One region of the Glutamicibacter mishrai genome, then DNA from elsewhere that is predicted to be linked to it. Evidence: riboswitches for the same ligand, from Rfam matches in the RefSeq annotation. Region 1 holds a riboswitch; each other region holds the start of a gene.
The links. A riboswitch is a leader RNA that binds a small molecule or an ion and turns the genes downstream of it on or off. The one in region 1 is predicted to bind S-adenosylmethionine.
Positions count from the first base shown of each region.

Region 2: linked by a shared signal. The riboswitch ahead of D3791_RS09720 (acyl-CoA dehydrogenase family protein) and the one ahead of D3791_RS06455 (hypothetical protein) in region 1 are both predicted to bind S-adenosylmethionine.
Region 3: linked by a shared signal. The riboswitch ahead of D3791_RS07430 (substrate-binding domain-containing protein) and the one ahead of D3791_RS06455 (hypothetical protein) in region 1 are both predicted to bind S-adenosylmethionine.
Region 4: linked by a shared signal. The riboswitch ahead of D3791_RS09660 (O-acetylhomoserine aminocarboxypropyltransferase/cysteine synthase family protein) and the one ahead of D3791_RS06455 (hypothetical protein) in region 1 are both predicted to bind S-adenosylmethionine.

Region 1 covers NZ_CP032549.1:1,361,412-1,368,755, reverse strand. The annotation lists gene D3791_RS06495 (hypothetical protein) at 1-12, shown strand, start outside; gene D3791_RS06490 (hypothetical protein) at 53-259, shown strand; gene D3791_RS06485 (cysteine hydrolase family protein) at 263-868, shown strand; gene D3791_RS06480 (hypothetical protein) at 859-1,197, shown strand; gene D3791_RS06475 (DUF421 domain-containing protein) at 1,277-1,732, opposite strand; gene D3791_RS06470 (hypothetical protein) at 1,732-2,268, opposite strand; gene D3791_RS06465 (4a-hydroxytetrahydrobiopterin dehydratase) at 2,451-3,101, shown strand; gene D3791_RS06460 (MFS transporter) at 3,264-4,055, shown strand; SAM riboswitch class IV at 4,134-4,246, shown strand; gene D3791_RS06455 (hypothetical protein) at 4,301-4,882, shown strand; gene D3791_RS06450 (ABC transporter ATP-binding protein) at 5,140-6,873, shown strand; gene D3791_RS06445 (ABC transporter ATP-binding protein) at 6,874-7,344, shown strand, end outside.
Region 2 covers NZ_CP032549.1:2,050,892-2,058,235, forward strand. The annotation lists gene D3791_RS09700 (BCCT family transporter) at 629-2,485, shown strand; gene acs (acetate--CoA ligase) at 2,555-4,516, opposite strand; partial or broken gene D3791_RS09710 (ABC transporter permease) at 4,577-4,717, opposite strand; gene D3791_RS09715 (hypothetical protein) at 4,731-4,892, opposite strand; SAM riboswitch class I at 4,898-5,003, opposite strand; SAM riboswitch class I at 5,271-5,362, shown strand; gene D3791_RS09720 (acyl-CoA dehydrogenase family protein) at 5,379-6,719, shown strand; gene D3791_RS09725 (LLM class flavin-dependent oxidoreductase) at 6,771-7,344, shown strand, end outside.
Region 3 covers NZ_CP032549.1:1,564,789-1,572,132, forward strand. The annotation lists gene D3791_RS07410 (LLM class flavin-dependent oxidoreductase) at 1-240, opposite strand, end outside; gene D3791_RS07415 (ABC transporter permease) at 240-1,343, opposite strand; gene D3791_RS07420 (ABC transporter permease) at 1,340-2,341, opposite strand; gene D3791_RS07425 (sugar ABC transporter ATP-binding protein) at 2,338-3,876, opposite strand; gene D3791_RS07430 (substrate-binding domain-containing protein) at 3,860-4,900, opposite strand; SAM riboswitch class I at 4,969-5,059, opposite strand; gene D3791_RS07435 (SdpI family protein) at 5,328-5,690, shown strand; gene D3791_RS07440 (GntP family permease) at 5,773-7,134, opposite strand.
Region 4 covers NZ_CP032549.1:2,038,977-2,046,320, reverse strand. The annotation lists gene D3791_RS09680 (shikimate dehydrogenase family protein) at 1-626, shown strand, start outside; gene D3791_RS09675 (methylated-DNA--[protein]-cysteine S-methyltransferase) at 635-1,264, opposite strand; gene D3791_RS09670 (RNA polymerase sigma factor) at 1,261-1,758, opposite strand; gene D3791_RS09665 (histidine phosphatase family protein) at 1,854-2,399, opposite strand; SAM riboswitch class I at 2,526-2,620, shown strand; gene D3791_RS09660 (O-acetylhomoserine aminocarboxypropyltransferase/cysteine synthase family protein) at 2,740-4,113, shown strand; gene D3791_RS09655 (CoA-binding protein) at 4,113-4,607, shown strand; gene D3791_RS09650 (helix-turn-helix domain-containing protein) at 4,691-4,996, opposite strand; gene D3791_RS09645 (DeoR/GlpR family DNA-binding transcription regulator) at 5,598-6,374, shown strand; gene D3791_RS09640 (1-phosphofructokinase family hexose kinase) at 6,371-7,344, shown strand, end outside.

The DNA of each region.
Region 1 (7,344 bases):
GAGGAACGCTAGCCGCAAAGGGGAACACTCAGCAGAAGACAGGAGAGAACCAATGCAGACCTGCGATTTGTGCGGAAACGGCCAGGACCCGCTGTTCATGCTCAGCAGGGATGGGCGTTCAGGCCAATACGACAGTTTCGAATGCGCCATCCAGGACATGGCCGAGCGGTGCGCACACTGCAATTGCGCCATCCTGGGCCATCCGGTGCGCCAGCAACAGGACGTGTTCTGCTGCCAGCACTGCGCGGCGCACAGCTGAGCCATGGGTGCTACGGATTCCACGAGCGACTTCAGGCACCCGGCCCTGCTGCTCATCGATCTGCAGCGCGGCTTCTTCGCAGACCCCGGGCTGACCGCATGGAGGCAGCAGATCACTGCCAACTGCAATCGGCTGGCCGCGGCGGCGGCACGGGCCGGGGTGCCGGTGTTCAGCGTGCGCACCGTGCACAAGGAAGACAGGTCCACCTGGACGCTGAAGATGCTCGAGGATGGCCAGGGCTACCTCTTCGAAGGCACGGCGAAAGCCGGGTACCTGGAGGAGCTGGAGCTGGCCGGGGCCATCGAGGTGGTCAAGCGCCGGGACAGCGCCTTCTGGAACACGGAGCTGACGACGCTGCTGCTGCAACGCCGCGCCAGTTCCCTGGTGCTGGCCGGGGTCGCCACCGATACCTGCATCCGGGCTACGGCATCTGACGCGTTTGCCGCGAATCTCCCGGTTGCGGTCGCCACCGATGCCTGTGCGTCCCCGGACCCGCAGGCAGGGCAGAACGCACTGGAATACATGAGTACCCAGCATCGGCAGAAGCTGATGGACACCGAAGAAATCATTTACCTATGGACAAGGCAAGAGGAGCGCAAATGTCACTGAACAATGAAGAATTCGAGAATGTGCGCAAGGACCAGGACATCGACGAGCCGCTGGATGGCCGCGACAGCCAACCGGCCGAAGGCTCCTCGGATGCGCCTGCGCAGCTGGATGCGGATGACCCGTTGCGCGGGGCAGAGCGCATCCTGGCCGAAAGCGACGATGACCCGCTGTTGCTGAATCCCGAAACCACGCTGGTCGAACCGCTGGACGGGGAACGCGCTGTCGATGACACGCAGCTCGATGGCCTCGAAGAGTTCGAGGACCCCGGGCTGGACGCGGAGCGCAGCGCCAACCTGCCCGATCAGCGCGAGACCCCGGAAGAGCAGTAGCGGACCGAGCGCACAAAGCGAGCGGTGCCAACCTATCTGGTTGGCACCGCCCGCTTTCCCGCATTTCCGGCAACTGCGCTCAGGATCGGGACTGGGCTTCCTGGGTGAAGAAGGAAATCTTGCCGCTGGCTTCCAATATGGCCAGCCGGATGCTGCTGTAGTTCTCGATGCCTGCTTGGCGGGCCAGCATGCTCAACTCATCCAGGCCAATGCGCTCAGCATGCAGCGCCTTGCGGTCAAGCACCCCGTCGCGCACCAGCACAATGGGCCTGCCCTGCATCAGCTTGCCCAGCTTGGGCCATCGCATATTTGCATAGTTCAGGATCGCTGCGAGCACGATCATGGTGAAGGCCGCCAGCAAGCTGCCGACCAGCGAACGGTCTTCCATGGTGATGCCTTGCTGCACCAAATCGCCCAGCACCACGAAGAGCACCAGCTCGAATGAACTGAGCTCGCCGAGTGTGGACCGTCCCGCGGCGCGGGTGGCCAGCCATAGGATGATGAACGCGACGGCAGCGCGGATGACGATATCCATCAGGGGATCCTCCAGGTTCTGATCTCTAGTTCCGTTGTATTGCCCTTCACCTCGATGCCCAGCACCCCGCCGGTGCTCGGGGACCACTGATCCGAGGCGCGGCCGGTGAGCGTGGCGACCATTTGCCTGGACCCGGGCACCGGGGCCACCTCGAATTGGATGGTGCCACCTGCGCCGCTTGCTACGGACTCGGGTTCGGGAAAGGCCGAGAAGTCCTCGAAGAGCATCAGGTAGTCCTCGTTCAGCTCCAGGGTGATGGTCTCGGGCAACGGCTCGGCAGCGGTGATTTCAATCCTCAGCTCGATTTCATTTCCGGCTCTGATCACGGTGGGGAGCTGCACTTCGGCCGTGAAGCCGTCGCCGTCGTTCACCACGGTCTTCTCCTGGGCGAACAGGCCGAGCAAGGCAGCCACGACGATGACCGCAACCGCCAGGAGCGCGGCACGGCGCAGCCGCCGGCGCTTGCGATTGCTATGCGCAGATTTGATGTCATCCAACGTCGAATCATTGATCTCGGCTTGGAAGATGTTCAGCATGGAATTCAGGCCTCCTTGCGCTTTGCCATCGAGGCTAGGCCGTCCCGCCCGCGTACGGGCAGGTAGCGCATCAGTTCACAGGAGACATCCAGATCTGGCACTGATGGAAACCTGTGCCTTCAGGAAATCTCCTTGAGGTGAAGCGGCACCGGTGCCATCGTGTTTTCAAGGAGGAGATACGCATGGGCAGCAACGACATTCTCAGTGACCAGCAGATCAGCGACTATCTGGAGGACCTGCCGCATTGGCGGGAAATCCCCGGCGGCATAGCCGCCGTTTTCCAGACCAAAACAGCGGCATCCGCCATCGAGCTCTTCAGCGATATCGCCGGAGCCGCCGAAATGGACAACCACCACCCGGACGTGGACTGGCGCTACAACCGCGTCTTCGTCACCACTACTTCCCATGACGCCGGAGGGCGGGTGACCACCCGGGATATCGCCCTGGCACGCAGGATCTCCGAACAGGCCCGGGCACTTGGCGCCACTTCCCGCCCGGGATTGATCCGCACGGTGGAAATCGGCATCGATACAGCCGACCGGCAGCAGGTCGCCGCGCAGTGGGCCGCCGGCCTGGGATACAAGCAGCAAGAAGACGGCAGCCTGGCCGACCCGAACCACCGGTTGCCTGCCATCTGGTTCCAGAAAACAGAAGACCCCAACCCGAACCGGCTGCACCTGGATGTGTGGGTCCCTTTCTCCGAAAGCCAGCCGGTGCTCGAAGCGCTGGGCAGCGAAAGCACCGAGCTCGATAGCCAGTACGCCCCCAGCTTCACCGTGGCGACGGATCGGCAGGGCAACAGGTTCTGCATCTGCACCGAGCAGGACCGCTAGCGGCGCCGGCGCTCGCCGAAGTTGCTGAATATTGCATTCAACCGGTTGCTGGACTGCCTGTCCAGCCGGGGGATAGATTGAAATCACCGAAGCCAGCTGAGCCATGTCGGCTAACCGCAGCTAAGCGCGAAGCAAGGGAACCCAGTAGACGGAACCGCGCTCGTGGAGATCTTCGTGGTCACCGGGCTGCTGTTCTTGCAGATCGAGGTGCGCAGCCGCAATCCGTTCGTGAACCTGAAGGTGTTCTCCGTCGGCACCTTCACCGGCGCCAAGCTGTCCAACTTCCTGCTCAATGGCGCCGCTGGCACGCTGATTGTCTCGCGGGGCCTGGTCCAGGTGGCGGCCGGGATGTCCTCGCTGCAGCCCGGCCTGCTGACTCTGGGCTATCTGGTGGCCATCCGTGCCACCACCCGCGTGGGGGAGAAGCTGCTGCAGCGCTTCGGGCCGAAGAAGCCGCTGCTCTGGGGGTCGATGATCACCGGTCTGCGCATCCTGATGTGCACGATGACCTTCCTGTATATCGACCAGTGCATCGTGCTCTCGGTTATCGGCTTTACGTTGTTCGGCATCGGTCTGGGTTTCCATGCCACGCCGTCCACCGACGCGGCGTTGTCCAATGTCTCCGACGGCGAGGTGGGCTCCGCGTCCGGCATCCACAAGGTGGCTTCGTCGCTGGGCAACGCCATCGGCGCGGCCATCTCCGCGGCCATCTCCGCGGCCCTGTACGTGGCTGGACGGGCCATGGATCCGGCAATGATCCAGTCCTGGGGCCTGTTCATTGGCCGCCAGGACAATGTGGCGTCGCGCTTCGGCGGCGCCATCGGCCTGCTGTTCAACGTGCTGATGGTGGTCATCGCCATCGCGTCGATCATCGTCACCGTGCCGCCGGAAAAGAAGAAGGACAGCGGGAAGTCCCAGCACGACGAGGTGGCACCTCCGCCAATCAGAGACTGATCGAATCGCTTGTCTTGGGCCGGTGCTGCGCACCGGCCCAAGACAAGCTGTCGGTGGTGCCCAGTACTATTGAAGCAAGCTCACAGAATCGCGGCGCTAAGTACCTGGCTGGCCGGGTGGCAACCCTCCTCATCGAGCGGGGTGCCCCAGGGGAAGATCCGGTCCGGGAAGCCATCCCGGGCAAGTCGATCGGCTGTGCTGATCCTTCGGGATGCCGCGCCGCCTGGAACGAAGGCGAGGATGCCGTGGGCGCCATTCATGAATACACGACAGGGAATCCGCAGGGAACCGACAGCGAGCGGAAGTGGCACAGCGTGCTGCTGGACGATCCTTTCCATGCAGGATCGCGCACCCTCCAATCAGGAGGATTCCTGGCCTTCGAAGCCGAGAAGCAACGTGGTGGACTACCGGGGTTGAACCTGCCCCATGTCCACGAATATGTGGCCCGCTGGATTGCCTCCGGGTTCACCCCGGAACTGCATTGGGCAGCCAGCGCGGGGCTTAAAGCCGCGCTGGGGCATGCCCGCGAGCTCTGCAGAAATTTTGAGGGCCTAGATCGCCTGGAGCAACGGCTGGAACTGCTCGGGATCAAAGCCAAGAATCCGCAGCCGGGCCAGAGATGTCTGCGGGTGACCGGCAGGACCCGGACACTGGCCGAAGCAACATGGAAGAACGGGCGCGGCCTGAGCACATCGTGCAGCTGGTGCCCGAGGCCTGGACCGGCTTCCCGCGGCTGCTGTGCTTCGAACGCCCGTCCGTGGCCTTGTCCGAGTACATCCGAGGGAACTACGCCTGCGAGGTTTCCGGTAGCGTTCAGGCGTAAATGAGCGTAGATTTCCGGCGGATGAAAGTCCGCCGGAAATCTCGGCTCTTTGCGCTATTTCCATAACCTATGATTAACGCCACCATCCCCGGAATTCTGCCGTTAATCGAGCGTTAATCACTGGTTGGCAAATATCAATCGGAAGGATGATACTAAGTGTCCAAGCGGAGCGCTAGACTGGCATTCGCTCTTCAATCACCGCGCCCTTAATCCGAAGTGGCCTGGTGCCGGAGAGCCTGATGCCAGCGAGGATTTTTCCACATGCTTCTCAAGCTCATCTTGAAACACTCCAAGCCTTATACAGGCTGGATCATTGCCGTTATCATTTTGCAGTTGGCCACCACCATGGCCACTCTTTATCTCCCCAGCCTCAACGCCAAAATCATTGACGTCGGCGTGGTGAACGCGGACGTCGATTACATTTGGCGCACCGGCGGACTGATGCTCATTGTCGCTCTGGTCCAGGTGGCCACCGCCGTGGCCGCCGTGTACTTCGGAGCCAAAACCGCCATGAGCGTGGGCCGTGACATCCGCCAGTCGGTCTTTGAAAAGGTCTCCACCTTCTCGGCCCAAGACGTGAACAAATTCGGCGCCGCCACCTTGATCACCCGTGGCACCAACGACGTACAGCAAATCCAGATGCTGACCCTGATGGCGTTGAACTTCATGATCAATGCCCCCATCATGTCCATTGGTGGCGTGGTCATGGCCATCCGCGAAGATCCCGGACTGTCGTGGCTGGTCTGGGTCTCCGTGCCAATGGTCCTGATTGTTGTTGGCCTGCTGGTCATCAAGTTGATGCCGCTGTTCCGCGACATGCAGACCCGCATCGATGGAATCAACGGAGTGCTGCGCGAGCAGATCACCGGTATTCGCGTGGTCCGCGCCTTCGTTCGCGAAAACCACGAAACCGAACGCTACGACGATGCCAACCAGAAGCTCACCGATCTGGGCGTGAAGGTCGGCAACCTCTTTGTCCTGATGTTCCCGGCGATCACCATGATCTTGCACCTGTCCACCGCGGCAGTGCTCTGGTTCGGTGGCCACCGCGTGGATAACGGCCAGGTTGAGGTTGGCGCGCTGACCGCCTTCTTGCAGTACCTGTTGCAGATCCTGATGGCCGTCATGATGGGTACCTTCATGGCCATGATGATCCCTCGCGCCATGGTTTCGGCCGACCGCATCTCCGAGGTCCTTGATAGCGAACCGTCCATGCAGGATGCCGCCGACCGCGAGGTCCAGCTGCCAGCACCCGGCACCGTCGAATTCAAGAACGTGACCTTCGGATATCCCGGAGCCGAGGCGCCGGTGCTCTCCGATATCTCCTTCACCGCCAAGCCAGGGCAGACCACCGCCATCATCGGTTCCACCGGTGCCGGCAAGACCACCCTGTTGAACCTGATTCCGCGACTCTACGACGCGACGGAAGGCGAAATCCTCATCGGTGGCCTGCCGCTGAGGGAACTGGGCCGCGAGACGATCTCGCAGAACATTTCTTCCGTGCCGCAGCGTCCGTACCTGTTCTCCGGGACCATCGCCAGCAACCTGCGTTTTGGTGCTCAAGAGGCCGAGGAAGAAGATTTGTGGGAAGCCCTACGTATTGCGCAGGCCGACGGATTTGTCGCCGAGCGTGAGGGGCAGCTTGAGTCGAAGATTTCTCAGGGCGGTACCAATGTCTCGGGTGGTCAGCGTCAACGACTGTGCATCGCGCGCGCCTTGGCGGCCAAGCCCAAGACCTACCTCTTTGATGATTCCTTCTCAGCACTCGACGTGAGCACCGATGCCAAATTGCGTGCAGCCTTGGTAGAACCTACCAAGGATGCCGCGGTCATCATCGTGGCCCAGCGTGTTTCCACGATTACCGAGGCAGACCAGATCCTGGTTCTGGACCACGGCGAAATCGTGGCCCGCGGAACCCATGAAGAACTGTTGGAATCCTCGGAAACCTACCAAGAAATTGTGACGTCCCAGCTGAGCGTGGAGGAGGTGGCCTAAGTGGCGAAGAAACAGAAGAACGCGGAACCAGAGCAGCTTGATAGCGAGCTCGCCGCAATTGACGAATTTGAAGTCGCCGCCGGTGCAGATGACTGGAGCGGCGGTGCGCCAGCACGCAAAGCCGAGCACTTCTGGCCATCGGCCAAGCGCCTTGTAGGGCTGATGTCCCCTTATAAGTGGGGCATGGTTCTGGTCTTCGCATTGATCACCGTGTACGTGGTGCTCTCCGTGGTGGCCCCTCGCGTCCTGGGCAAGGCCATGGACGTGATCTTCGCCGGCTTGATCGGCAAGAACATCCCTGCCGGAACCCCGGCAGACGTGGTCATCCAGCAGCTGCGCGACTCGGGCCAGGGCACCCAGGCGGACATGCTCGCCAAGGTGGATTTCGTGCCTGGCCAGGGCATCGACTTCACCCAGCTCTCGCAGTTCATCCTGATTGTGCTCTCGATGTACTTCGTGGCCTCGGTCTTC
Region 2 (7,344 bases), 690 kb from region 1:
TCGCGATGCATTTCAGGTTACTACGCGAAGATTCGCGGTTAACGGCTTTGCAGTAGATGCTGGTTAGTAGATATTCCGACTAGGGAATATTCCCGTGTGCCGTGTCAAGGAAACCGCAGTTACCGCGACAGCCTCGTTTTTCGGATCAGTTTTGCGGAAAATCCAAGGGGAAAATCAGGGGGGGGAGAATTCCCTGTCGGAACCGAAGAATTCCGCTCGCTTTGCCACTGAAATTGTTCGCACGCGAGCAAGTTCACAGAGCTGTGAAACCCCTATGGAAACATCGCTCTGGAGGGGTTGCGGCGAGCCAAGATCCGCGAAAAATAGGGGCTCTGGTTTGACCAATGGGTGCGAGTCGACCATGCTTAAAAAGGACTATTTACGATTTATTGTGACAATCCGAGAAGAAATAGCGTCGGGTCACCGGTCAAATTACCGGAGACATTCCCCTTGGCTAGCTGTACCAATCAGCGCCTGCTGACGCTAGATTTGGATTCAGTGAATCGACACCGATAAGCAATTCGCAATCAAACACACTGCATGGCAATCGCATCCTAGGGAAACGGTTACGCATCGGATTCCAAGGTGGATCTCATCCGCGGAGTCTTGCCAGTGAAGGAAGAACGCAATGAAGCAGACGGATCAATCTTTTGAAGACCTCGTCGGCGAGCTGCATTCAGCTCGACAACGACGACCTAAGAAATATTCGGTTTCAGGAACCGACTATTGGGTATTTGGCATCGCTGGCGCCTTGGCGCTGGCATTTATTGTTTGGGGTTTTGTTACCCCCGAGGGCTTGGGCAAAGCCTCAGACGTAGCACTTGATTGGGTCATCACCAACACCGGCTGGCTGTTCGTTATCGCAGCCTCGGTCTTTGCAATATTTGTCATCGTGGTAGCTGCTAAGAACTTTGGCCGCATCCCGCTGGGCAAGGACGACGAAAAACCGCAATTCAGCACGGTCTCATGGATCTCCATGATGTTCGCCACCGGCATGGGCATCGGCCTGGTGTTCTACGGCGTAGGCGAACCGCTGTTCTTCTACATGTCGCCTCCACCAGGCACCGTTGAAGGATCTACCGACGCTGCCTTGAGCACCGCGATGGGCACCACGCTCTTCCACTGGACACTGTTCCCTTGGGCGATGTACGCCATCGTCGGTTTGGGCATGGCCTACGGCAGCTTCCGACTGGGACGCCCGCAGCTGTTCTCAGCGATGTTCTCCTCGATTTTCGGAGAGCGCATCGTCCACGGCTGGGGTGGCCGCACCATTAACGTCCTGGCTATTATCGCCACGCTCTTCGGCTCCGCTTGTTCCTTGGGACTCGGAGCGCTGCAGATTGGCGGCGGCATCCAGTCCGCAGGAATCATGGAAAAGGTCGGCTCCGGTGTCCTGGTAGTCATCATCGCGATTCTGACCGCACTGTTTGTCGCCTCAGCCGTCTCCGGCATCGAGCGCGGCATCCAGTGGCTGTCGAATATCAACATGGTTCTGGCAGTGGTCTTGGCGCTGATCGTCTTCATCGGCGGACCGACCCTGTTCATCCTGAACGTCATCCCTAACGCCGTGGGCTCCTTCATCGGCGACTTGCCTGAGATGGCCTCGCGCACCGCGGCCTCCGGCGATAGCACCATGTCCAGCTGGCTGTCTTCGTGGACCGTCTTCTACTGGGCCTGGTGGATCTCATGGAGCCCATTCGTAGGCCTGTTCATCGCGCGTATTTCGCGCGGCCGCACCATCCGCCAGTTCGTCACCGGCGTGCTGCTGGTTCCTTCTGCTGTCACCCTGATCTGGTTCTCGATCTTCGGCGGCGGCGCCATTGGCCTGCAGGAGCGCGCTGAGCGTGCTGGAAACACCGGCGACATGCTGACCAAGATGGCGGACGGGGCTCCGGACATCAACTTCGACCTGATCCTCTTCGGCCTGCTCGACAAGCTGCCGGTCTCCGGCTGGATCGCCACGGTTCTGATGGTGGTCACGGTCTTGCTGATCGCGATCTTCTTCGTCACCGGCGCCGACTCGGCCTCCATCGTGATGGGTGCCCTGAGCGAGCGGGGCGCGGAAGAGCCAACCAAGAAGTCCGTGCTCTTCTGGGGTGTTGCCACCGGCGCTGTCGCGGCAGTCATGCTGCTGGCTGGCGGCGATCATCCGGCCGAAGCGCTCAATGGCCTGAAGAACATCACGATCGTTTCGGCCTTGCCGTTCGTGATCGTCATGCTCTTGCTGTGCGTAGCGCTGTGGAAGGACCTGAGCCGGGATCCGCTGATCCTGCGCGGCAAGGTCGCCCGCACCGTGCTGGAGCAATCGGTGACCCAGGGTGTGGACCGGCATGAAGGCAGCCAGTTCAGCTTGATGACCACCGAGATTCCAATCATCAAACCGGCCGATAAGCCCGAAGCCGGTGACTCGGGATCTGCCCAGATCTTCGTCACCGAAGCTGATGCGAAAGATCCCTCGGACTCCACCCAGTCCAAGGATTCCTAGCAACAAATAGTTGAAGCCACGTCCCGCGGGACGTGGCTTCAACTATTTAAGCGGGGCGGGCCGGTGAGCCTAGCCGCGTGCCCGGCAGATCGCGTTGATCTCGGGAATGCACGGTTCATTCTGCAAGCTGGTGGTATCGCCGAGTGTGGTCCCCTCGAACAGCTGGGTGAGCAACCGGCGCATGATCTTGCCTGAGCGCGTCTTGGGTACATCAGGAACGAGCACCACATCGCGCGGCTTGGCGATCGGGCCAATCTGCGTGGTGACCGTGGAGCGCAGCTCAGCGATGAACTTCGCCTGGCGGGCAGCGAGCTGCTCATCAGGATTCTCGGCAATCAGCGACTTATCCAAAGGCACCACAAAAGCGGTCGCCGCGTGGCCAGTCTTGGCATCCGGAGTCGGGCACACACCGGCCTCGACAACACCCGGGTTGGTGACCAGCGCGGACTCGATTTCAATGGTGGACAGCCGGTGGCCGGAAATGTTGATCACGTCATCGGTGCGGCCCAGGATGAAGATATCTCCATCCTGGTCAAAGCGCGCGCCGTCACCGGCGAGGAACCAGCCCTGCTGGACATACTGTTCCCAGTAGCTGGTGTAGTAGCGTTCCGGGTTGCCCCATACGGTACGCGCCATCGACGGACCGGTCTGGGTGATGACGATATTGCCCTGGGTATTCGGCGCAACGCGCTGGCCCTGGCCATCAACAATGTCCACCGAGACTCCCGGCAAAGCGCGGGCAGCGCAGCCCGGCTTGAAGTAGTCGTCGGTCGGCAGCGGGGAGAGGATGGTCGCGCCGGACTCGGACTGCCACCAGGTATCCACCATGGGCAGGCCGGCCGGGGTATCGCGCCCCAGCTGTTCGCGGAACCACTTCCACGCTTCCGGGTTCACTGCTTCGCCCACGGTGCCGCCGGTGTTGATGGAGGACAGGTCGTACTGTGCGGGGATGCCGTCCGGGAACCAGCCCATCAACGAGCGAACCAGGGTGGGCGCGGTGTAGTAGCTGGTGACCTTGTAGCGTTCGATGACTTCAAAGTGGCGTCCTGGATGCGGGGCGTTGGGGACGCCTTCATAAATCACCTGGGTGACGCCGTTGGCCAGCGGACCGTAGATCTCGTAGGTGTGGGCGGTAACCCAGGCAAGGTCCGCGGTGCACCAGTGCACGTCTTGATCGCGCTGGGAAGGATCCGGGTTGGCGAAGAGCATGTTGTAGCTGGCGGCGGCCTGGGTCAGGTATCCGCCGGTGGTGTGCACCAGGCCCTTGGGCTGTCCGGTGGTGCCGGAGGTGTACATGATGAACAGCGGAGTTTCCGAGTCGAAGAACTGAGCCTCATGTTCGGTGGACTGGGTGTCGACAACATCGTGCCACCACACGTCGCGGCCTTCGGTCCACGGGATCTCATCGCCGGTGCGGCGAATGACCAGGACCTTTTCGATTTCGTTCTCGCCGGAGACCGCTTCATCGGCGTTGTCCTTCACTGGCACCGAGGTGCCGCGGCGGAACTGGCCATCGGTGGTCACCAGCACCTTGGCCTTGGTGTCTTCTACGCGGAACTTCAGGGCCTCGGCGGAGAAGCCGCCGAAGACCAGCGAGTGGATGGCGCCGATGCGGGCGCAGGCCAGGGTGATGACGATGGTTTCAATGAGCACCGGGAGGTAGATGACCACGCGGTCGCCCTTGACCACGCCCAGGGATTCCAGCGCGTTGGCCGCCTGGCTGACGCGTTCTTGCAGGTTCTTGTAGGTGACGGCTACCCGGTCTCCGGGCTCACCCTCGAAGTACAGCGCCACTTTCTCACCGCGCCCGGCGGCTACGTGGCGGTCGGCGCAGTTCACCGCGGCGTTGAGCTTGCCGCCCAGATACCAGGAGATCTGCGGGCCGCGCTTGGCGGCTGGATCAGCCGGGACGATCTGGCTGGTGGTGTGCCAATTGGTGTCCCAATCAAGGAGGCGTGCCGCTTCATCCCAGAATGCTTGGCGTGCTTCCTCCGAGGCAAGAGTTGAGGTTGATGCCGATTCGATGGTCATGACAGAAAATTCCTTGAACAGTATTGATGAAAAAATGGTGGTTCTAGCGATGCGCTGGAATCAGGTCCAGCGTTTGATGGCCCAGCGTTCGGCGATGGAGAGCAAGATGATGGTCATGATCAGCCCGTCAAGCCTGCCGTTGTTCTGCGAGTCGGTGAGCAAGAAGCCTAGGCCCCTGGATGCGCCGAGCAATTCTGCTGCGTTCTTGCATGCGTCATATCAGGGCGAAACATGAATTGTCTTGCGACATTCGCAGTCGTTTGCGGCTTTCCTTCTTGGTGGTGAAGGTGCGTGATACCTCGCTGAAGTCGACACCCAGTGCGGTCGAGGGGTGGGCCGGGTCGTGCGCCTGAGGCTGTGCAAAGCTCAGTGCCATGATCATCTCCATCGGTCCTGGCGGTAGCACCGGCCTATGGAAAGTGGTCTCATCCATAGGTGGTTGCTGCGGCGTCACTGAGCCAGATCTCTCGGCCGCTCGGGATGGTTACACGTCCATTACAGGGTTTCGAAGGAATTGAATGCAAATCTTGCGTAACATGAAAAATCTTCGATAACTCCGTCACATGCGCGGGATATTTCGTTACTTATTTCATTGAATGCCTGTTTGATCGATGATGGGCGTTGTTGATCAAGTCATCTTCGGCGTGAAGCGCCATTGACTGTGCAACCTGCCTGTCAAACCGGTACGCCGCGGGGACGAAATGTGACTTCGTGGCTTGGAAGCACCGGTTTGTTACGGCTACAAATGAATGACAACCCATCCAGAGCGGCTAAGAGATCTGGCTCGACGACGCCGCAGCAACCACCCGAATCGCGGGACGGTGCTACCGCCAGGACCGATGGAAAGAATTGAGGACTTCTGATGTCATTTGGCGAGTCGCCAAACACCCCCGGCATGGACTTCAACCAGCTCAGCGACCCTTCACAGGCCAGCGCCTTGGGACTCGATGAATTCGAAGAGCAGCTGCCCACCCGGCAGCTGCTGAAAGTCACGCCCGGCCCCGGCGCAGATGAGCAATACGACCGCTTGGCCGAAATCTTCCGTCCGGTCTTCGCTCAGATCGCAGCCACCGCCAAGGACCGCGACCGCAACCGGGTCCTGCCCTTCGAACAGGTGGGCCTGCTCAACCGCGAGCGTTTCGGCGCGCTGCGCATCCCGGTAGCCGATGGCGGATACGGCGCCCGCCTGGTCGACGTATTCCGCCTGCTCATCGAGCTTTCCGAAGCTGATTCTCATGTCGGCCAGCTATGGCGCGCCCATATCGCCTTCGTGGAGAACGTCCTGGTCCTTGATGACCAGGAACTGCGCAGCAAGTGGATTGCCCGCATCGCCGCCGGACAGATTGTCGGCAACGCCTACACCGAACGAGGCGGCAACGCCCTGGGCACTCTGAACACCAAGACCAGCCAGGTGGATGGCCGGTGGCTGGTCAACGGCGAGAAGTACTACTGCACCGGCACCATCTTCGCCGACTGGACCACCGTGGCCGTAGCCCACCCGGACTTGCCCGGACGCCAGATCGCCGTGGTCTCCACCCAGCACAGCGGTGTGAAGATCCTCGACGACTGGGACGGGTTCGGCCAGGGCCTGACCGGAACCGGCACCACCGAATTCCATCAGGTGCCGGTGGACTCGTTCATGCCCCAGCAATCCAACGACTCCGAGGCCGCGATCTTCCAGCTGGTGCTCATGGCCGTCCAGGCAGGCATCGCCCGGGCCGCCCTGAATGACCTGCGCATCTCGGTGCAGAACCGGACCCGCATCTTCACCACCGGCACCGGCGTGCCGGTGCACCGCGAACCACAGGTGCTGCAACTGGTCGGCGAGGTCTCCGCTGAATCCTTCGCCGCCGACTCGGTGGTGATCGGAGCGGTCCTTGAAGTAGAAGCTGCGCTGGTTGATCTGGGGCTGAACGACGAGGAACGCTACGCAGTGTGCGAGCTCGCGGCGAACCGCGCGCAAACCATCGTCCAGCCACTGGTGATCGGCGCTACCAGCAAGCTCTTCGACGGGCTGGGGGCATCATCCACCAGCGTCGTGTGCAACCTGGACCGGCACTGGCGCAACGCCCGCACCATCGCCACCCACAACCCGGCCATCTACAAGGCCCGCATCGTGGGGGACTACGAAATCAATGCTGTCCAGCCGCAACGGCTCTCAGTCACCGGCGAAGACAGCAACCATCGAGGCTACGGCGCCTGAACGCCGACCAACAGACTTCACCACTACCCAACCATGGCAAGGGGAACAACAATGAGCCAGCAGCGCGAAATCCTTTTCAACGCATTCGACATGAACTGCGTGGTGCACCAGTCGCCAGGCCTCTGGCGCCACCCGGATGACAAGGCTTCGACCTACAACACCATCGGCTACTGGACCCACCTGGCCAAGGTGCTGGAAAAGGGCAAGTTCGATGGCCTGTTCATCGCCGACGTGCTGGGCACCTACGATGTCTTCAACGGCACCAACGAATCCCCGCTGCGTTCCGGCGCCCAGGCACCGGTGAACGACCCGATGATGCTGGTCTCCGCCATGGCCGCCGTCACCGAGAACCTCGGCTTCGGCGTCACCGCCGGCACCGCCTACGAGCACCCTTACGCTTTCGCCCGCCGACTGGCCACCCTGGATCACCTGACCAACGGCCGCGTGGGCTGGAACGTCGTGACCGGCTACCTGCCATCGGCCGCCCGCAATATGGGCCAGGAAGACCAGATGGAGCACGACGAGCGCTACAACCACGCCGATGAATACCTCGAAGTGGTCTACAAGCTGCTCGAAGGCTCGTGGGAAGACGACGCCGTGCAGAACAACAAGGAAACCGGGATCT
Region 3 (7,344 bases), 200 kb from region 1:
CACCTGGTCGGCGTCGAGCAGCGCTGGCCCGCTGGAGTTCTGGTACACGTCATAGATGCCCAGCACATCGGCGAGGAACAAAGCGTCGAATCCACCGCGCTCCAGGGTCTTGGCCAGATCAACCCAGTATTCAAGGGTGTTGTACTCATCGGCCCTATTCTGCGGATGCCGCCAGAGCCCCGGGCTTTGATGGCTGACGCAGGTCATGTCAAAGGCGTTCAGGTGGATGCGCTTGCTCATTAGTTGCTTCTTCCCTTTGCGGTGGTGGTCAGTGCTTGGCGCTTTGCCGTGCGCAGTAGCGCGAAAATGCCGGTTGCCGATTGGCCCTTGGACTGCCCGAGCACCACGGCGGCGAGCAGGATCGCCAGCAGCACCAGGCCGCGAGCCAGGTCCTGCCAGAAGAAGGACAGGCCGATCAGGTTCAGCCCGTTATCCAGCAGGCCGAAGATCACCACGCCGATCAGCGTTCCGCCCACGGACACCCGTCCGTAGCGGCTGATGGTTGCCCCGATGAAGACCGCTCCGATGGCATCCATCAGGTAGGCCTGGCCGCTGCCCGGAACATAGCCGTTGGAGCGTGCGGCCAGCACCACTCCGGCGAATCCGGCGATGACCGCGCACAGCAGGTACGCGCTGGCAATCAGCGTATTGATCCGCAGGCCCGAGATCTTCGCCGCGCTGGGCTGTTCGCCGGCCATGGTCAGCTTGCGCCCATAACGGGTGATGCCAAGAAGCAGAGCCACTACCACGGCAATGGATACCGCGTTGATGATGGCGGCATCGATGTCCAGGAAGTAGCCGCGCCCGATCACGGCAAAACCATCGGGCACCAGTGGCGCTGAAAGGTAGATCGGCGCGCCGCCGCTGGTCAGCAGCTGCTGCACGCTGGTGCCGACAAACCAGACACTCAAGGTGGCCAGAAAGGCAGGGATCCGCAGAACCACGATCAACAGCGCATTCACCAGCCCCACGACCAGGGCGAAAAGCAATCCACCGGCCACAGCCACCCACGCACGATACCCGTCGTGGATCAGCCAGGCGCTGGCCAAGGCACCCAAGTCGAGGGCCACGCCAATCGACAGGTCAATGCCGCCGGCCCGCACCACCAGGGTCAGGCCAATGGCAACCAACGCCAGGAGCGCTACCTGCCCCAGGATTCCCACGAGGTTTCCCGCCGTGAAGAACACCGGGCTGAGCACCGAGAACACCATGAGGATCAGGGCCAGGGTTCCAGGAGCCACCAACCGCGATGCCTGGAAGGAGCCGCGCTTTTTGGCGCTTCCGGTGGTTGGGGATTCAGGGGTCGGCGCCGAGGGCGCGGCAAGAGTTTGAGCGGTACTCATCGGTTCTTCCTTCCGCGCAGGGTCACGCTGGCCAGAACCAGCAAGATCAGCAGGCCCTTGGCTGCGCCCACCCACTGGCTGGCAACGCCGAGCAGGGTCAGCCCGTTATCCAGGGCGGCGACGAACACTGCGGCCAGTACGGTGCCGACAACGCTGACCAGTCGCCGGCGGGAGAAGATCATGGACATATAGGCCACCAGGATGATGTCCAGCAGGATCTGCGTTCCGATGCCGGGAACCGCAGCCGAGAGCCTTGCCACCAAGAGCGTCCCAGCCAGGCCCGCCAAGGCCGAACTGAGCACATAGCTGGCCAGCCGGTATTTGCGGGGATCCAGCCCGGCCACCTGGGCGGCGGTAGGGTTCTGGCCGACAGCATAGGAATTCACACCCCAGCTGGTCTTGCCATAAACCCACCAGCCGGCGGCCCCGATGATGATCAGCAGCCAGGCCGCCAGCGGGATCCCGAGGAAAACACTGCCCCGGGCAGCCTCGAAGAAGCCGCCGGACACGGCGATCTTCAGGTTCTGACTGAAGACCAGTTCCAGCGAAGCGGCCACGCCCATGGTGGCCAAGGTTGCCAGCAGCGGGCGCAGGCCCAGGGTCACCGAGATCCCGTTGATCACGCCGATCGCGGTAGCCACCAGCACTCCGTAGAGCACCGCAAGCAACCCCGGAGTGCCGGTGGCGGCAGCCAGCGCGGTCACGGTGCCGGAGAGTCCTGCCACCGCGCCGGTGGACAGGTCGATGCCGCCGTTCAGGACATCATCGCCGCCAGCGATGATCACGATCGCGAGGCCCACCCCGGCAATGCCGAAGACCGAAGCCTGGGTCAAGATGGTGGCGATATTCGATGCCGTCAGGAAAAATGGCGAGCCGAAAACGAAGAGCAGCAGTACCGCGGTGATGCCGGCATAGCCGATCCAGGCGGCCAGGCTCGGCTTCTTGCCGCGTGCGCTGCGCGCCGGTGCGTCGTTGACGGTGGCAATGGCGGTGCTCATGCGTTCACCTCTTCTCGTGGTGTTCCGGTTCCTTGGCCGCTGGAGGCCAATTGCAAGATTCGTTCGGTGGTCACTTCGGCGGAGGACAGCTCGGCGATGATCCGGCCCCGATAGAGGACCAGCACTCGATCGGCCAGCCCCGCTACTTCTTCCAGATCAACGCTGACCATCAATGCGGCCGCGCCGTCGTCGACCAGCTGGTTGATCTGCGCGTAGATATGCGCACGGCTTCCCACGTCCACACCCGAGGTGGGCTGGTCCAGCACCAGCACATCGGATCCCTTGGCCAGCCAGCGGGCCAGGACGGCTTTCTGCTGGTTGCCGCCGGAGAGGCCCGAAGCCACGGCTTCGGGATCAGCCGGGCGGATGTCCAGGCGCTGCACCAGTTCGCTGGCTGCCGCGCGCTCCTTGCGCGCGTCGAGCAGTCCCAGCCGGCGGCCGAGTTTGCGCAGGCTCGCGGCAGCGATATTCTCGCGCACGGTATTGCGCAGGAAGATGCCATCCTGATGCCGGTTCGAGGGGACGTAGGCGCCGGCGCGGGCGGCGAAGTCCGCGGCGGATTTCACCGGGTGGCCATGCAATAGCGCGGTTCCGGCGTGTGGTTGGTTCCCGGTCACCGCATCGGCGAGCACCTCGATCCCCGATCCCACCAGGCCGGTCACAGCCACGATTTCCCCGGGCGCCACCGAAAGATTGATGTCGCTCAGCTTCCCGGCGACCGACAGGTTCGAGAGCTCAAGGGCAGGCTCCCCCTGCTGTGCGGGTGCCTCGCGCTTCTGATGCGAGAACTCGTTGACCTGGTTTCCCAGCATCAGGCCAATGACATCCTCGATGCTGTCACCGGCGGCAAAACTGGCGTCGCCGGCATTCTTGCCATTGCGCAGCACGGTAATCCGGTCGGTAATCTGCTGCAGTTCCTGCAGATAGTGGGAGATGAAGATGATGCCCACTGAGCGATCACGCAGATGCCGGATCGTATCGAAGAGCTGTTCAACCTCATCATTGGCCAGCGGCGCGGTCGGCTCATCGAGGATCAGCACCTTGGGCTCTGCCAGCACGGCGCGGGCTATCTGGATCAGCTGCTGCTGGGCAACGCTCAGCTCGTCAACGAAGGCCGAGGCATCCAGCTCTTGGCCGGTGGTGCGCAGGATGTCGGCTCGGGCCGACTCTTGCACGGTGCGCTCATGGCGCCAGAGCCCGCGGCTCTTGCTCGTGCCCAGATACAGCTGCTCGGCTACGGTCAGGCGTCCGGCCAGATGGCGGTCCTGGTGGATTACCTCGATGCCTAGAGCTTCCGCGTCCGCGGGGCGGCGGATCTGCACCGCGTTGCCAGCCAGTTCGATCTGGCCGGTATCCAGGGTGTACAGGCCGGTGAGGATCTTGATCAGCGTGGACTTGCCGGCACCGTTTTCGCCGACTAAGCCCAGGACTTCGCCGGCCCGGAGCTGCAGGTGGACATCGTCGAGCACCTTCACGGCTCCGAAGGATTTGTTGATCCCGGCCATGCTCAGCAATGCATTAGATGCCGTTGTCATTGCGCACCTGATTCACGTTGTCCTTGTCGACAAAAATCGGCTCAGCATAGCTGGTGCTCGGAACCTTGTCGGTTTGCCCATCGAGGAACAGGGCGATGTTGGTGGCCGAGGTAGCCGCAATCTGCTTGGTGGGCTGGGCGACAGTGAACTGGTAGGAGCTCTGCGGGTCCGCGATCAGATCCAAGGCTCCGGGTTCCGCGTCGACGCCATAGAGCTTGATGTCATTATCGGTGGGGTCGATGGCCTGCGCCGCTCCGATCAGCGGCATGTCCCAGCACGACCAGATCGCGTCGACTTCGCCCTCGGGCAGCCTGCGCAGCTGATCCTGGATCTGGTTCTTGGCATCCTCGATGGTGCCCTCGTACTTGTCCTGGAGTTCAGGGGTGATCTTCTCGATATTCGGGTAGTCTTCGAGCACCAGGTTCAGGCTGTTGTAGCGAATTCGGCACGGCGTCACGCCGGGGAAGCCATTGAAGACCAGGATCTTGCCCTTGCCGTGCAGGTCTTCTGCCATGGTGCGGGCCAGCGTGGTGCCGACATTCCAGTTGTCGCTGGTGACGTTGTTCTTCGAGTATTCGCTCTGGAAGTCGATGGTGAACAGCGGGATCCCGGTGGCGTCCACCTTGGCCAGGGCAGGTGTGAGCGTCTGCGCATCACCCAGGATCACCACGATGGCGTCCGGCGACTGGGTAATCAGGTTTTCCACGTCGGAAACGTGCTTCTCATCCTTGGCTTCGGCCTGGGTAGCGACGACCTCGCCGCCGAGTTCCTTGATGCGTTCCTGGATCTGCTGGTAGACCACACGCGAGTAGTCGTGCAGGATATCCTTGGCCGCGATGCCGACCTTTTTGCCTTCAAGCGTAGGAACGTTCTCGAGCTTCTGCTCGGCTTGCGGGTTGCTGCTTTGCGCCGCGACCGGAGCGACTTCCGGGCGGGGTTCCTTCAACGAGCAACCCGCGAGCAGCGTGGTTGCCGCCAGGGCAACAACCATAAGCTTCAGGATGTTCGGGCGAGTGCGAGTCATGCCGTCCCTCTCTTAGACAGATAGAACCGAGGGATCCCGAACAGAAGTCCTTGCTTCTCGACCCGGGAGCTCCATCGAACCTGGCTTTAGCACTATCTGCAGGATGCAGACTTGCTGCGGCGTCGCGGAGCCAGGTCTCTCAGCCGCTCTGGATGGGTGTCATTCGAGTCAAACATCGATCCGCCAAGGTGGCTATTACAGCGTCATGGGAGGGAACACTGCGTCAGATCTCTTCACAAATCCGGGGTTTTCGACGGCTTGAAGCCCATTGGACGCTTGAAAAGCGCGTCATATGTCCGCATATTACGTTCTCTGGTTCGCAGTGTTCCTGTTGTTTGAACCGGATAAGTCCCGTATGGCTTGGGTCTAGAAAAATATCAAAATCATATAGACTGAATCTAAAGACACTAATCGATAGGACACGCGCGTGGACCTAACCAGCACATTGAGCCTGATGTTCGGGTTGCTAGTACTCACACTCACCGCGGGCATACTGGCTCGCATGGGAGCCCAAGGGCGCATACCGCGCAACAACAGCGTTGGCGTGAAGACCCGTCACACCCTGGCCAGCGATGAAGCCTGGCTGGCAGCGCACCGTGAAGCTGCGCCAATCCTTCAGATCTTTGGCATAACTGGCTGGCTGTTTTTGATCGCCTCGGCAATCTTCTGTTTCATGCAGAATTTCACCGTAGCTTTTACCGTAACCGCTATCGGCTTTGCCCTAGGCGTCACCATGATGCTGGTTGCCGCTTCCAAGGGGAACAAGGTCGCCAAAGAGCTCTCCGCTTGAACGCCAGTTAAAGAGAACACCGCGCCATCAATGAAGCGTTCGTTGATGGCGCGGCGCTGATAAGAATTGCCCGACAGGCCCCCTAGAGCAGGACCGCCCCGAGGATCCAGACGGTGGCAAACGCCGCAGTACCCTGGATCGCCGTGGCAACACTGAGGGTCTTGTACGCGGTGATCACCGGAATCCGGCTGAGCTGCGAGACCACCCAGAAGTATGAGTCGTTCGCATGCGAAACAACCATCGCACCGGCGCCGACCGCCAACACGCTCAGCACCATTCCCAGCTCGGAATCCAGCCCCAGCGATCCAAGCATCGGAGCAACCAGCGCGGAGGTGGTCACCATCGACACCGTGGACGAGCCCTGCGCCGACTTCAACGCGGCGGCAATCAAGAATGGCACGGCCAGCCCCAGGCCCAGGCCGCTCAAGGAACCTGAGAGGAATTCGGTCAGCTTGGAGGAGGCCAGCACGGCGCCGAAGGCCGCCCCAGCGCCGGTGATCAGCAGGATCGGTGCGGCGGTACGCACTGCCTCGTTCATCTGGTCATTGAAGTCGGAGAGCTTCTTGTCCCCGCTCAGCAGCGGCGTGGCCGAGAGCAGGCCGAAGATCAGTGCGATCACCGGGGTGCCGATGAACGACAGGACCTCAACCAGCGTGCCCTCGCCCAGAGGCTGTGATGGCAATTTGGCGATGGACGCGGCACAGATCAAAACCAGCGGCACCAGGATCGGCAGGAACGCCAAGACCGGATGCGGCAATTTGCCGAAGCTTGCACGCAGCTGCTCGTAGTCCAGGTCGGCCAGATCGTTCTCGTCGTCCGAAGCCATCGGCGTCCACTGGGACTTGTTGAACCTGCTGGCGTAGGCCAGGCCGGCCAGCGCGGAGATGGCAGCGACCGGCAGGCCCACGGCGATGATCAGCCCGAGGTTATCGGCGATGCCGATGCTCTCGGCGGCGGCCAGCGGCCCGGGAGTCGGAGGAACCATGGTGTGGGTGGCGTACAGGCCGGTCATCAGCGCCACCGAGGTCGCCAGCGCCGATACCCCGGTGCGCAGCGTGATGGCCTTGCGCAGCGAGTTGAGCACCACGTAGCCCGAGTCGCAGAAGACCGGAATGGAGACGATGTAGCCGATGATCGTCAACGTCAGATTCGGGAATCTGGTGCCCAGCACCTTGATCAGCGCGTCGGCCATCGAAATGGCGGCGCCCGAACGTTCCAGGATGATGCCGATCATCGTCCCGAAAAGGATCACCAGGCCGATATTGCCCATGGTGTTGCCGAACGCCGTGGTGACGGTGCTGGCCACTTCGGCCAAGGGGATCTTGTAGGCGAATGCGGCAAGTATGGCGGCGCCGATCAGCGCGAGGAAGGGGCTGATTTTCCAGCGCGCTGTCACCAGCACAATGGCGATCACGAGGATCAACAGAACAATTAGCTCGTACACGGTTGGTTGGCTCCTTTGCCACGGTCTGCGGTGTACTCTCCGGCAAAACGGCTCAAGCTTTGGTGGTTCGGAGAGTTTGCAATGAGCCAATACTAGGAAAGCGGCAAAAGATAACCTATGGGCATGCGCCCAGAATTCCTAGGGCGCAATACGTGAAATGTGTGCGTGGAGACTAAGGCTGCGCCCTCGAAGGCAACAAGCAGCAGCTCT
Region 4 (7,344 bases), 680 kb from region 1:
ACAAGCAGTGGGCCGCGGCCATCGCGGACGAACGCTCCAAACAGGTCAGCCTCAGCGGCGCAGCAAACCTGTTGATTCGGCAGGACGATCAGCTCCACGGCTACAACACTGATCTGATTGCCGTAGAAAACAGGCTTGCCGCGAAATCCCATGATCACGTTTTGCTGCTCGGCGCAGGTGGCGCCGCTCGGGCCGCGCTGGTTGCGCTCAAGGGGCGCATCGGCACCGTCACCATCACGGACCGAAACCAGGATGTCGCAGCAGAGCTGTTGTCCCTGGCCAATGGCATGGGAATCCGGGGCAGGACCGTGGATTTCTCGCACGTTGCCGAAGCAGCCACGCAAGCCTCGCTGATCATCAATGCCACACCCATCGGCAAGTATCCAGAAGACCCAGCGCCTTGGGGCAAAACCCGGCTCACGCCTGGAACCTTTGTCTATGACTTCGTGTACGGCAAGCACGTCACGGGAACAATCCAGTCGGCCATAGACCAGGGCCTGGAATATTCCGACGGCTGGGAGCACCTGCTGCTTCAAGCCGAAGCGATGATTCCGCTGCTGGGCTTGGGAGAACAGACCGCTGCCCAGCTGCAGCTCTCCCTGAAGCGCATCCGCGAAAACAACTGAGCCGGGCTCTAGAACAGCGTGCCCGGCGCACCACCGAAGTCCGGATTTTCCAGCTTCAGCAATTCTGTTTTCGCTTCCAGTCCGCCCAGGTATCCGCCTAATGACCCATCAGTGCGCAGCACCCGGTGGCACGGCAGGACGATGGGGATCGGATTGGTCGCGCAGGCTGACCCGACGGCGCGTACGGCCTTCGGGTTGCCGATGCGCTCGGCCATTTGCGAGTAGCTCCAGGTATGCCCGTAGCCGATCTCGCCCAGCTCCAGCTGAACCTGGCGGCGGAAGGCAGTGGAGAGCTTGAGGTCCAAGGGCACGTCGAAATTGTGCCGGGTTCCGGCAAAGTACTCGTCCAGCTGCCTGGCCACGGCATCCAGGCGCGAAGGATCCTTGAGGATTCGCGGGCTGAGTTTTTGAGCGAGCAGTTCAAGGATCTTGTCGTGGTCTTCGGTTTCGAAGGCCACCCGCACCAGGCCAGCCGTGGTGCTGGCCAAAAGCAGCGAGCCTACCGGGCTATCAACGATGCGGTAGGAAACGTCGAGCAGTTCCTCGGCCTGCGCCTTGGCCCGAAGTTCATTGCCCAGTTTTTCCAAAAGCGCGGTTTCTTCTCCGGTTGCGGTTGGGTTGATTCTTGAGTCAGTCATGACTGCTCCTGCCACAGTGTGTCGTCGCCGAGTATCCGGCGAAGGTTCTTGATCCCGTCGCTGCCTGCACGCCGAGCCGCGGCCTCAGTCCCGGAAACCAGATGGGCTATATGCGCATAGCTCAACCCGCCGAGATACCTGTACCCGACTACCAGCCGTTGTTTCTGGGGCAATTGGGCAACCTCTTGCCAGAGCTGGAGGTTCTCCAGCTCCAGCCCAAGATCCGGTTGGCCGTCAGCGTGGTCCCATTGCTGGTGATCGTCAAGGATCTCCGGCTTGTTCCTGCGCAGTTCATCGATGGCCTTGTTGCGCGCGATACGCACCAGCCAGGCGAGGACATTGGCATCATCCGCCAGCTGCGGATAGGCCTTGAGCGCGGAAAGGAAGGTCTCGGACCAGGCGTCCTGGGCGCGGTGCTCATCAAGCAAGGCACGGCAAACCCGTAATACGTTCAGCCCATAATCCTGGACTATCCGCTCAAAGGGTACTTGCATGGCTCTCCTGAAGTTTGGCGCCTTGACGGGCTTTCACCATGTAAACGCAGTGCGCTGCAAAAGTGTGAGGTTCCGGAGAAGAAAACTTCCAGGTCCTAGCAGCTGACCAAATCGAGTTCTTCAGCCAGCTCGTTGAGGCGTTGGATATTGATCTGGATGATCTCGCCGTTTTCCACGCCTCGTGGCAGCTTGGTTCCAGCCAGTGCATCGCGGATGGCGCGCATGGTTGCGCCATGGCTCACCACGGCCACCTTCTTGCCGGCATGTTCCACCGACAGGTCAATCAAAGCGGGAATCGCCCGGCGCAGGATATCGTCGATGGGTTCGAGCTGGGACTGCAACGACACTGATTCCTCGTCGGAGACCTCGGCCATGATCCGGCCTTCCAACGGCCCGAATCCGCGTTCGATGAGATCCGGGACCGGCTGGCCGGTTTCTGCGTTTAATTCCTCGGCAATCAATGCGGCGGTTTCCTGGGCCCGGCCCAGAGGGGAAGCGAGGATCAAGGAGAAGCCCTGGCCTACCAATTCGCGGCCGACACCGCGGGCTTGTCCGCGTCCGGTGTCATTCAGTGGAATGTCGGTACGCCCTTGAAGGCGGCCAGCCAGATTCCAATCGGTCAGTCCGTGTCTGATCAACACCAGCGCAGTATCCATGAGTCCAGCGTACCGGCGAGCATGGATATCGAAGAATCTCCGATATTACGTCCAATACGCAACGTTACGACTCATAGTTAGGTCACGAACGGTCATGTTGCGAAGATTATTACACCATCCCGAGCGGCTGAGAGATCTGGTTCGATGAAGCCGCAGCAACCTGCCACATCCGGTGGTTACGGTGCTACCGCCAGAAACGATGCAGCCGCTTTTCCTGTTTAAGCAAAAACAGGAAGCGACATTGATTCCGGGATTCCTGCCTCGATCGCGCCACCGCCTAGCGGTGAATCGCGAAAACCCAATCGACAAGGAGTCGTAAGCCATCATGGCAGATCATCAGTTTGGATTCCGCACCCGCGCATTGCACGCCGGTGGCACCCCCGATGCCGAGCACGGCGCCCGCGCAGTGCCCATCTATCAGAGCACCTCATTCGTCTTCAAAGATGCCGATGACGCAGCCAACCTCTTCGCATTGCAGAAGTACGGCAACATCTACTCGCGCATCGGCAACCCGACCGTCGCTGCTTTCGAGGAGCGCATGGCTTCCCTGGAAGGCGGCATCGGCGCAGTAGCCACCGGCTCGGGCATGGCCGCCGAGTTCGTCACCTTCGCCGCCCTTGCCCAGGCCGGGGACCACATCGTGGCCTCCTCCAAGCTCTACGGCGGAACCATCACTCAGCTGGACGTCTCACTGCGCCGCTTCGGCATCAACACCACCTTCATCGACTCCAATGATCCAGCCGACTTCGAGGCCGCCATCCAGGAGAACACCAAGGCCGTCTACACCGAAGTGGTAGCCAACCCTTCGGGCGATATCGCCGACCTCAAGGGCCTGGCCGAGGTGGCGCACCGCCACCTGATTCCGCTGGTCGTCGACTCCACGCTCACTCCCCCATATATCTTGCGGCCGATCGAGCACGGTGCCGATATCGTGATCCACTCGGCAACCAAGTTCATCGGCGGCCACGGCACGACCCTTGGCGGCGTAGTGGTGGAATCCGGCAAGTTCAACTGGGGCAACGGCAAGTTCCCCGCCATGACCGAACCGGTAGCCAGCTACGGCAATGTCTCCTGGTGGGCCAACTTCGGCGAGTACGGCTTCCTGACCAAGCTGCGCAGCGAACAACTGCGCGACTTCGGCCCGGCGTTGCCAGCCCAGTCGGCGTTCCAGCTGCTGCAGGGCCTGGAGACCCTGCCTCAGCGCATGGACAACCATTTGGCCAATGCCAAGCAGGTTGCCGCATGGCTCGAAGCAGACCCGCGCGTCACCTACGTGAACTACGCGGGCCTGGAATCGCACCCGCAGCATGCGCACGCGAAGGAACTGCTGCCGATGGGAGTCGGCTCGGTCTTCAGCTTCGGCGTGAAGGGCGGGCGCGAAGCCGGCTCCAAGTTCATCGAAGCCTTGCAGCTGGCCAGCCACCTGGCCAATATCGGTGATGCCCGCACCTTGGTGCTGCACCCAGCGTCCACCACACACCAGCAGCTGAGCGCTGACCAGCTGGTTGCCGCCGGCGTTCCAGAAGACCTGATCCGCCTGTCGGTGGGTCTGGAAGATGTCGAGGACATCCTTTGGGATCTGGATCAGGCACTAACCGCTTCGCAGGAAGCCGTTGCTGGTTCTGCCGAAGAATTCGCGGCACCAACCTATGACGGTGCAGCTTGCGCCATTCCTGCCGCACCGAAGGGAGCTAACTAATGAGCACCACCGAACGCACCTGGGAAGGTCCGGGCGCAGCCGAGCGTCTGGGCATCCTGCGCGACACCAAGACCATTGCCATCGTGGGCGCATCGAACAAGCCCTCGCGTGCCAGCTACTTCGTCGCGACCTACCTGCTGTCTTCGTCCAAGTACAAGGTGTACTTCATCAACCCGGTACTGGATGAGATCTTGGGCCAGCCGGTCTACAAGTCTCTGGCAGATCTGCCAGAGACCCCGGACCTGGTGGAGGTCTTCCGCAAGCACGATGACCTGCCCTCGGTTTTGGACGAGGCCTTGGCTGTGGGCGCGAAGACCCTGTGGCTCCAGCTAGGTTCATGGCATGAAGACGTGGCACGCCGAGCGGAAGCAGCCGGCCTGAACGTCGTGATGGATCGTTGCGTCAAGATCGAGCACGCCCGTTTCCACGGCGGACTGCGCCTGGCCGGTTTTAATACGGGCGTGATTTCTTCCAAGCGCCAGGTGCTCGCCTAACCAGTCCTGATGATCTAATGCCGGCGCCGGGCAACTTATTTGGTTGCCCGGCACCGGCATTAGCTGTCTTTTACAGTCCAGCTCTAGGCGATCCGATAAGTTTCATCGCCGAATTTCGCTTCCACGAGCAACGTCCCACCGAGCGCTTCAACGTACCTGCGCAAAGTATCAACTTGTGCCCGCTCAACCGCGCCGTGCTCGATGTTGGAGACTCGTTTCTGGCTGACGTCCAGGACCTTAGCCATCGCGGTCTGCGTGAGTTCTGATTTTTCACGCAACTCCCTGGGACGATAGGCGCGGATTTCGGCGCGCAATTGATTCTCAAATATTGATGCGAGCTGTTCGTTCACAGGCCTTTGCGCCAGTAGCTCTTCGAGATTCTTAGTCATTGCGTCCGCCTTTCTGTAGCTGTTCTAAATGAGCTTCGTACAAATAATCCGCGACAGGAATGTTTTCTCGGTACCAGTTCTCCCAGTGTCCGCGCTTATCACCAGCCACCAATAAGTTGGCGTGCCCTGCGGGCTCATCTGCGAATTAGATGCGAATCCTTCTGGGACCCGGGAGCCTCAGCGCAGAATCACGTGAGCCTACGACTGTTCATCAAACGACATGAGCCAGCCTTCGATGATCTCGACATCAATCTCCCACATATCAAGATTTTGCTACCCATACGTTCTAGAACTCAAGAGGTATACGTGGTCACTTGAAAGAAGCTCAGATTAGTCGGCAAGAGTGAACCCGCGGCATCGGATCCCGAATGCCAGGACCTGCACAAACCGCGGACCCAGACTTGATTGATCAAAGTTTCCAGGCCGATTTTTGCGGCCCACAGGCATCTCATACGGCAAAATGCCAACTATAACCACTTTCAAATGTCCGGTTCGTTAAATTTCCCTCACATTTCACTTGACGTTCCCACGCATTCGGGCATAAAGTCATGGAAACACAGATTCATGTGGTGCAGGTCATGAGGAATCCCGGAGGCAGAAAATGTTCGCCGAAGAACGACACCGGCTGATCGTCGAGCAGCTCGAATCGGACGGAAAAGTTTCCGTCGCGCAACTCGCCGAACGCTTTGAAATCACCCGGGAAACGGTCCGCCGCGACCTCGCCCAACTCGAATCAGAGAACTTCTTGCGCCGCGTCCACGGCGGAGCGGTCACCACCACCGAGGCCAGCACCCGCGAGGAAAGCCACCTGGTGCGCACCGCAATCCACGCCGACGCGAAATCCCGCATCGCCCAGCGCGCCCTGAGCCTGCTGCCGGTCTCGGATGCCTCGGTCATCATCGATGCCGGCACCACCACCGAATTCCTCGCAGAACGCATGCTGCGCACCAACGCCAACGCCGGTTTGGTCGTCATCACCCACGCACTGCCCATCGCCTCGGTTCTGGTGCAGAGCCAGTCAGGCATCCTAGAGCTCATCGGCGGACGCGTGCGCGGACTGACCGGCGCGACCTCCGGAGCGCAGACCGTCGAGGAATACTCGCGGCACCGCGCGGACATCGCCTTCATCGGCACCAACGGCCTGCACGCAGGCTTCGGATTGAGCACCCCCGATCCGCTGGAAGCGGCCGTGAAGCGCGCACTGGTCACCAGCGCACGCCGCGTGGTCCTGCTGGCCGACAGCTCCAAGTTCGACCAGGAAACCCTGGTCTGCTTCGCCCGCCTGGATTCCATTGACACGCTGGTCACCGATCAGCAGCCCGGCGAGGAACTCGCCGCCGCCTTGGAAGCCGCAGATGTAGAAGTGGTGATCGCATGATTGTGACCCTGACCGTCAACCCGGCACTGGATAAAACCATTGAACTGGGCGAACCGCTCTCCCACGGCGCAGTACAGCGCGCCACCGCCAGCCACGTGCAGGCCGCCGGCAAGGGCGTGAACGTTTCCCGCGCCATCGCCGCGGCCGGCGTCCCGACCCTGGCCGTACTGCCCGGGGCCAGCACCGACCCGCTGATCACCGCGCTGTCCAGCGACAAGCTGGCGCACCGCACCCTGTCGATCACCGAACCGCTGCGCACCAACATCACGCTGACCGATCCCGATGGAACCACCACCAAGATCAACGAGCCAGGCCCGAGCCTGGACGCCGGCCAGCTCGCCGAGCTCAGCGCACTGGTCGCCGGGGCAGCCGCCGAAGCCAACTGGCTGGTGCTGGCCGGGTCGCTGCCGCCGGGAGTCCCCGCCGACTTCTACGCGCAGCTAACCGCTCGGCTTCGTGCCGAGCTGGGCGAGAAGTGCCCGAAGATCGCGGTGGACACCTCTGGCGCTCCGCTGATCGAGCTCTTCGCCCACAGCGCGCAGCACATCCCGGATCTAATCAAGCCCAACGCCGAAGAACTGGCCGAACTGGTCGGCGGCTGCGACGAGGAAGCGCTGGAAGGCTCGGTAGAGCTGGCCACCGAATGCTCGCAAAAGCTTTTGGCCAAGGGCATCGGCGCAGTCCTGGCCACCCTGGGCGCCAAGGGCGCCCTGCTGGTCACCGAGGATGGCGTCTGGCACGGATCGCACACCCCGATCACCCCGCGCAGCACGGTGGGGGCCGGCGACTCGTCGCTGGCCGGCTACCTGCTGGCAGATGTTGCAGGGGCCAGCGCCCCTGAACGGCTGAAAAACGCCGTCGCCTACGGGGCTGCCGCCACGCAGCTGCCAGGCTCCACCATCCCGACCCAATCCGATCTCACCGTTGACGCCGTCACCGTCCGCGAACTTACTCCAAAGCAAGGAACCGA